3 regions of the Paenibacillus sp. FSL W8-0186 genome follow, and region 2 is predicted to be linked to each of the others. Evidence: riboswitches for the same ligand, from Rfam matches in the RefSeq annotation. Region 2 holds a riboswitch; each other region holds the start of a gene.
What was found. A riboswitch is a leader RNA that binds a small molecule or an ion and turns the genes downstream of it on or off. The one in region 2 is predicted to bind cyclic di-AMP.
Positions count from the first base shown of each region.

Region 1: another riboswitch for cyclic di-AMP. It lies ahead of MKX50_RS21525 (KamA family radical SAM protein); the one in region 2 lies ahead of MKX50_RS00145 (3D domain-containing protein).
Region 3: another riboswitch for cyclic di-AMP. It lies ahead of MKX50_RS01535 (APC family permease); the one in region 2 lies ahead of MKX50_RS00145 (3D domain-containing protein).

Region 1 covers NZ_CP150207.1:4,793,106-4,795,428, forward strand. The annotation lists gene MKX50_RS21525 (KamA family radical SAM protein) at 1-982, opposite strand, end outside; cyclic di-AMP (ydaO/yuaA leader) riboswitch at 1,120-1,266, opposite strand; gene MKX50_RS21530 (antibiotic biosynthesis monooxygenase) at 1,325-1,726, opposite strand; gene MKX50_RS21535 (ankyrin repeat domain-containing protein) at 1,732-2,145, opposite strand.
Region 2 covers NZ_CP150207.1:29,875-32,197, forward strand. The annotation lists gene MKX50_RS00140 (TatD family hydrolase) at 1-535, shown strand, start outside; cyclic di-AMP (ydaO/yuaA leader) riboswitch at 750-964, shown strand; gene MKX50_RS00145 (3D domain-containing protein) at 1,219-2,323, shown strand, end outside.
Region 3 covers NZ_CP150207.1:338,165-340,487, reverse strand. The annotation lists gene MKX50_RS01535 (APC family permease) at 1-1,072, opposite strand, end outside; cyclic di-AMP (ydaO/yuaA leader) riboswitch at 1,239-1,411, opposite strand; gene MKX50_RS01530 (hypothetical protein) at 1,760-2,233, shown strand.

The DNA.
Region 1 (2,323 bases), 890 kb from region 2:
CCTTACCGTTTTCGATCGCGAGAATTTCGATCTTGCCGGACGTATGGCTCATCGACAGCCTGACCCTTTTGCCCAGACCAGATGTTCGCGCCTTCGCCTCCTCGACGATGCGGTAGACCTCTTCCAGGGAAAGGACAAAATCCCGGTTCCCCGCTACTGGCCTGTTCACGAAGAAGTAGTAAGGCGTAACCCCTGCCCAGGACAGCTTATCCAGCAGCTCGCCAAGCACTACAGGGTCATCGTTGATGCCTTTTAGCACCGGAGTCTGATTGACTACGATCGCGCCAGCCTCATGCAGTGCCTGGAAGCCGCGTCTCGCTTCCGCCGTAATTTCGCGCGGATGGTTAATATGAGCCATGACGTAAATGCGCTGCTCCGGCGTGGAATAGGTGCGGATCACATCGAGCAGTTCCTCGTCCTCGTAAATGCGCATCGGATTAAATACAGGAATCTTGGAGCCAAGACGAATGATCTTAACATGCTCGATTTCACGCAGCTGGGCCAGAATTCCCCGCAGCTTTTCCGTAGCCAGAATGAGGCTGTCCCCGCCGGTCAACAGGACGTTGTTGATTTCGGGATGCTTGGCGATATAATCGATCCCCGGCTGCACATCGGACATGGCCTCCTTCACGTCATTGCGGAACAAACGCTTGCGGAAGCAATATCGGCAGTACGCGCCGCATACCTCCGACACGATCAGCAGAGCTGTCGTCGTATACTTGTGCTGACAGCCCGGCACGACATAGTTGGTATCCTCGTCGGACGCATCCCAGCGGCCGTATTCCTCAAGCTCCCCTTCATTCGGGATAACCAGCTTACGAATCGGATCCTGGGGATCGTTCCAGTCGATCAGGTTCAAATAATAATCGTTCACCCGAAATACGAACTTCTCCGTAATCGGTTTCAAACGCGCCCGCTCTTCCTCCGGAATCATTGTCAGTCTGTCCAGATTCGTAATGTACTTCGTTTTCGCCTTTGTCATTTGTACATCCTCCTTCCTAGTAATCAACAAAAAAAGACCCCAAACCGGGGGTCTAGACACAGCTGCGCCAGCAAGGGTCAGAAGACAAAAATAGACCCCAAAACAGGGTCTAAAGAGACGTAATTAGTGATTTAAAACAGACCCATCCACTGCTGACGAGGTTAGCTGACGGACTCGGGTAAGATGGTACCCTACACCTCATAGGAATGAGTGATTCGCCCCAAGAAAAAAACTGGTTCCCCCGCTTTCCCGGCTATCACCAAGAAACTAAGCGTGTGTCTATGATACGGTGTACGGCAAAGATTGTCAACCTTAGGGCAAATAACAAGAGATTTGGAATAATTATAATATTCTTAAAATTTGACGTTTAATGTCATTTTCTGTCATCCGCCCTGTCATGGTCCGTTCTGGGTCAAGCTTTTGGCGAGGCGGCTCATACTGCGCCGTTATTTCATAAGTCGCCAGCTCGGAGGCAATGATTGGGCTGTCTTCCGGCTTAAGCTCCCTGACTTTACTATGCAGCGTTCGCGCAGCTCTGCTCGTTGACCATTTGTCAAAATACCGCCGATCCTCCCATGTCGTGCAAACCTGCAGCTCGTCGCATTCCCGGCTGTTATCCTTGATCAGCACTTCCATGAGCAGGAAGCCCTCAAAAGCATGAACCGGTAAAGGCGTCCTGAAGCGAGACAATACTTCATTTACCCTGCCTTTTCGAACCCGGATCGTTTGGATGGCCTTCATCATCACCATCATTTTCCGACCACTTCTTTCGATAGAAATGAACTTAAATACTCATAGACGAAAATGGCGGCATTCCCCCCGGCCTCAGCGTGGCGAATCAGCGATATACCGTGCGGGCCCTTGGCATAGACGGTCTCGGGGTGATTTTCGATGATCGCTTTAACAACGTTCAGCTCTCCAAGCATAGCCGCAGCAAAAATATCCATCCGTGCCCCGTGCGCCAGCAGCAGTCTTGCAATGCTGAAATTCCCGGTATGCGACGCGGCGCCGAGGGCGCTCTCCCAATCGCCGCTCCCCCAGTCGATGACCCCATGAACGAGCGCGGGCTCCTGCTTGAGCAGCCTTGCCACCTCATCATAATCGCCATGCGCCGCTACAATAAATTCACGTACCAGCTCATGATTTAAAGGCCCTCTTGGCATATATACCCCTCCTTGCCCGTTCTGTCCGAACCTCTCGCTCTCTGTATCTGTTCATCACTTTCCCGTTGCCGCTCGCCCTCTCTTCGGCACATCGCCGCACTGACAATGAGAAGCCATGATATATATACCAATGATGCTTGGTTCATCTTTCATTCCTCCGCCCTGCGTAATTGATAAC
Region 2 (2,323 bases):
TGCTGAATTATGCCGCCATGAGAAAGTCGTCGCCATTGGAGAGATTGGTCTTGATTATTATTGGGATACTTCACCCAAGGATGTCCAGCATGCTGTATTTCGCAAGCAGATCGGGCTGGCCCGGGAGCTTGGAATGCCAATCGTCATTCATAACCGGGATGCTCATGAGGATACAGTGCGTATTTTGCGGGAAGAGAAAGCCCAAGAAGTCGGAGGAGTAATGCATTCGTTTTCGGGGAGCTGGGAAACGGCCAAATTATGTCTGAATATGGGATTTCATTTGTCCTTCGGGGGCCCGATTACCTTCAAAAACGCTAAGCAGCCTAAAGAGGTGTTGAAACAAACACCGCTCGACCGGTTATTGATTGAAACGGATTCCCCTTATTTGACTCCACATCCACATCGTGGAAAGAGAAATGAGTCCGCCTATGTCCATTTAGTGGCAGAGGCAGCCGCTGAATTAAAAGGGTTGTCCTTCCAAGAAATTGCAGAAATCACAACCCGAAATTCACTGGAACGATTTTCCATTCGGTGAAATCGGGAGCAAAAGCGGTGAAAAGAAGAGATTTCTGGAAAGATTAATGCATTTTAATTTAAAACACCGAGTCTATTACATTTTTTTAACCTTTTTCTTAAGAAAACGTTCTTGATTCGTCCTTTACAACATGCATTGAAACAGGATAGAATCTTTTCAGTGATCGATTTGGCCGAGTTTGGCGTATTGCCTATGGCCATCGAATCATGTTCCAGAACCAGTCTCGCTGAGTCTCCGTAGAGGAGAACGGGGGAACCGGATACGGCTTGGTGAATTGTTTTCATTTTCAACGTTGCCGTATTTGATTTCTTTGCAGGATCTTTGGGGTGAATTCGAGGTCATTGCGCCATGAGCGAATGAACCGAGAAAGGGCGGCTCTCTTCGTCCGAACCCGACAGCTAACCTCGTAAGCGTGTCAAGAGAGGCAACTTCGTGCATCCTATTACACCAAGACCTACAGGAGCCACGAAAGAGTTGCTCTAACTCTTTCTTCCGGCTTCTTTTGTTTTGAATAATTGTAATAGGGTCATCATACTGTTGTAAAACAGGAGGTGACAATTGCCGACCAGACTGGGGCAGGATGCGGGATGCTGCAGTTCTAGCATTCCGTAAAAAACGGAAATAGTCACGTCAACATCTCATCATGCATTGACCTAGGGCGGGACTATGAAGGAGGACGGAAAGTGGGCATTTTCAAGAAAGAAGAGACCCATGAATCACGCTCATCCAGTATGTCTTACGCATTGCGATGGAAGCATGAGAACCTACGTCAGATATCGGTCGTCACGTTGTTAACTGTTGCAGCGATCATCGTTATTCTGATTTGGCTGAACGGCAACAGCAAGAACATTTATTTGGTGGTAGACGGGAAGATCCAGGAGATCGAGACCCGTAAATCTGTAGTGAATCAAGTACTGGATGAACATTCCATCGTGCTGGGCCAGGGTGATAGCATATCACGGCCGCTTGAGAGCTCCCTGAAGAAAGGGGACCGGATCGTTATCGTAAGGGCGGTTCCGGTGCAAGTCAACGTGGATGGCAAGACAAAGTCGCATTTAACGACTCAATCCAGTGTACAGGGCATTATCAACGAGCTTGGCATTACCGTAAACCCGGATGACAAGATCACTCCGGATTTAAGCAGCAAAGTTACTTCCGATCTCCAGATCAAAGTGGTGCGCGTATCCAAGCATACAGTACAGACGAAAGAGACCGTGCCATTTGCCGTCGTCAAAACCTCGGATCCTAATCTGGAGAAGGGGCAGACGAAGGTGCTGCAGCAGGGTAGCGAAGGAGTAGTTGTACATCACATCGAAAAAGTGTATGAAGACGGAAATTTCGTATCCAAGCGTTGGCTGAGCAAAGAGATCAAGACGAAAGCTCAGGACAAAGTAGTCGCTGTAGGTACGAAGCCTAAGCCCGAGGCTGTGCTCGCCGCTAATATTACCCGCACTGCGGATAAAGTGGATATCAGTGGAACGACAACCAAAGGCGGCGTCTCATTTAAATATAAAAAAGTGCTTAAAGACGTCACACTAACCGCCTATTCCGCCGAAGAGGATGGAATCGGTACGAAGACCGCCTCCGGGACACGTGTAACGGAAGGCAGAACGATCGCCGTAGACAAGAACGTTGTTCCTATGGGCTGGTGGGTATATATCGAAGGCATTGGGTTCCGCAGAGCCGAGGATACGGGTGGCGCCATCAAGGGCAACAAAATGGACGTTTACTTCGATAGCCTGCAATCGGCGAAGAACTTCGGGCGCAAGAAGGGACGCACGGTGTATG
Region 3 (2,323 bases), 310 kb from region 2:
TGATAGATAGCAATCCCAGGCTGATAATGCCATTGGAATAACCCAGCCGGTCGCCCCGTACCGTGAACATTCTTGGAATGAACCGGTCGTTGGCGAGGTTCACAGCCAGCAGCGGAAAAGCTGAATACCCCGTATTGGCTGCCAGGATCAAGATCAAAGCCGTCGTGCCTTGGATAAAATAGTACACAGCATTTCTGCCGAAGGTATGCTCGGCAATTTGCGAGACGACCGTCTTCTCCGGATGAGGCGCAATCCCGTAATAATAGGCCAGAAATACAATGCCCGAGAACAGAATTGCAAGCAGGGTTCCCATCGCCAGCAGCGTTTTGGCCGCATTATTCGGCGCGGGCTCCTTAAAATTCGGGATGGCGTTGGAAATCGCCTCTACCCCGGTCAAGGCCGAGCTTCCCGAGGCAAAAGCGCGCAGGATCAAGAACAAGGTCATGCCGGCCACAGGCGTGCCGACCGGCGCATGCAGCTCCGGCGGGACATGGCCCATCGCAATATTGTATAGCCCTACGGCAATCAGCAGGAATAAAGCCATAACGAATAAATACACGGGATAAGCCAGAATCGTAGCGGATTCGGTAACACCCCGTAAATTCAGCAAGGTGAGGAGAATGACAAACACAACTGCGATGATGACCTTATGCTCGTGCAGGCTTGGAAAAGCCGACGTGATCGCATCCGTCCCCGCAGACACGCTGACGGCAACGGTCAGAATATAATCGACCAGCAGGGAACCGCCGGCAATCAGGCCGGGAAAGATCCCCAGATTCTGCTTGGAAACGACGTAGGCTCCCCCGCCGTGAGGGTATGCAAAAATAATTTGCCGATAGGATAAAATAAGAGCAGTCAATAATACCAATACGCCGACCCCGATCGGGATCGAATACCAAAAGGCCGCTGTACTGACGGTAACCAGCACGAGCAATATTTGCTCCGGTCCGTAGGCTACCGACGATAAAGCATCGGATGAAAGAATGGCCAGCGCCTTCTTCTTATTCAGCTTTTGTTCCCCTAATTCCGTCGATTTCAACGGCCGCCCAATCAACAGTCTTTTGATTGACATCTTATTTCCACCACCAGTTTGAGATATGGGACATTTTGTATCGTACCCTCTTGGTTTAGCCATTATCCGTTCAAACCAGTAATCCTATCCCATGCATTCGCACGAAAAAAGCCGCAGGAAAGTTGGCCTTTCCCGCGGCTGCTCAAAAAAACTTGGGCACGCGACAAATTCCTCTTTCGTAACGCTTACGAGGTTAGCTGACGGATTCGGGCCTGAAAGTAGCCCTACACTTGACGTTTACCTGATCCAGATCAAGCGATTCACCCCTGGGACTTACATGCATATGCGCATCCCTCTGGTTCCCCCGTTTCTGACTGCAGAATTCAGCGATAAAGGATTATTCAATGTATAAACCAGTTCGTCATGAATGAAATCTTACTCCCAAAAAAAGTATCTGTAAACAAATAAGGAATCCAGATTTGGCGCAAAAATAACCCTTCCTGCCTCAAAAGTGCGCTTACATTTCCCACGCTCTTGGAGTGGCTCGTTTTTTTGAATATAACCTCGTCGGTTTGACTACGTGGCAGACTAGGAGTAAGGAAGCAGCAGCACGGGTCTAAAGTATATGGCTAGGATGGTGAAACGGCATTATAAATGGGCCTATCCACCGTAGGATAAAATGCAAAAACGTATTAATATAGGAAGGGTTTGGAAATACGTGGAACGTGGAGAAGGAGAGAAAAATTCGTGAAGATCAGCAGATTGATGTATTTACTGTTATCCATTCTTGTATTGATAGGGTTAAGCGCCTGCCAATCCTCCAAAAGCGGGCCAGCACAACAACCGCCAGATACAGGGGCCGTACAGAACATGACTGCCGGAGCCCAAGGCCATGATGAGCAAAGGCCTGAATATTTGCCGGCGGATTTCCCTCTTCCGGACGATGTCAAGATCAGCACATCCCACTCTGAAATCAAAGACGGCAAAAAATCGGTGCTGCTGATTTTCTCAACCGAGGAAGACATGGCGACGATTACCAAGTTGTACAAGGATTATTTCAAATCGCAAAACTTGGATGATTCCGGTCAGACCATCGGCGATAAGAATATTATTATTCAAGGCGACAATCCCGATAAAAACGAAAGCTGGTCCATGATTGGCGGACGATTGTCCTCGAACGAAGGGGTCATTGAGTTAAACGTGACATGGACGGAACTGTAAGAATAGTAATACGAAATGGAATTTATGTATCTAATTATGCTCTTAATGCATGCTTTAGGGGATTAGATGGGTTTGATGGACCTAAAATCA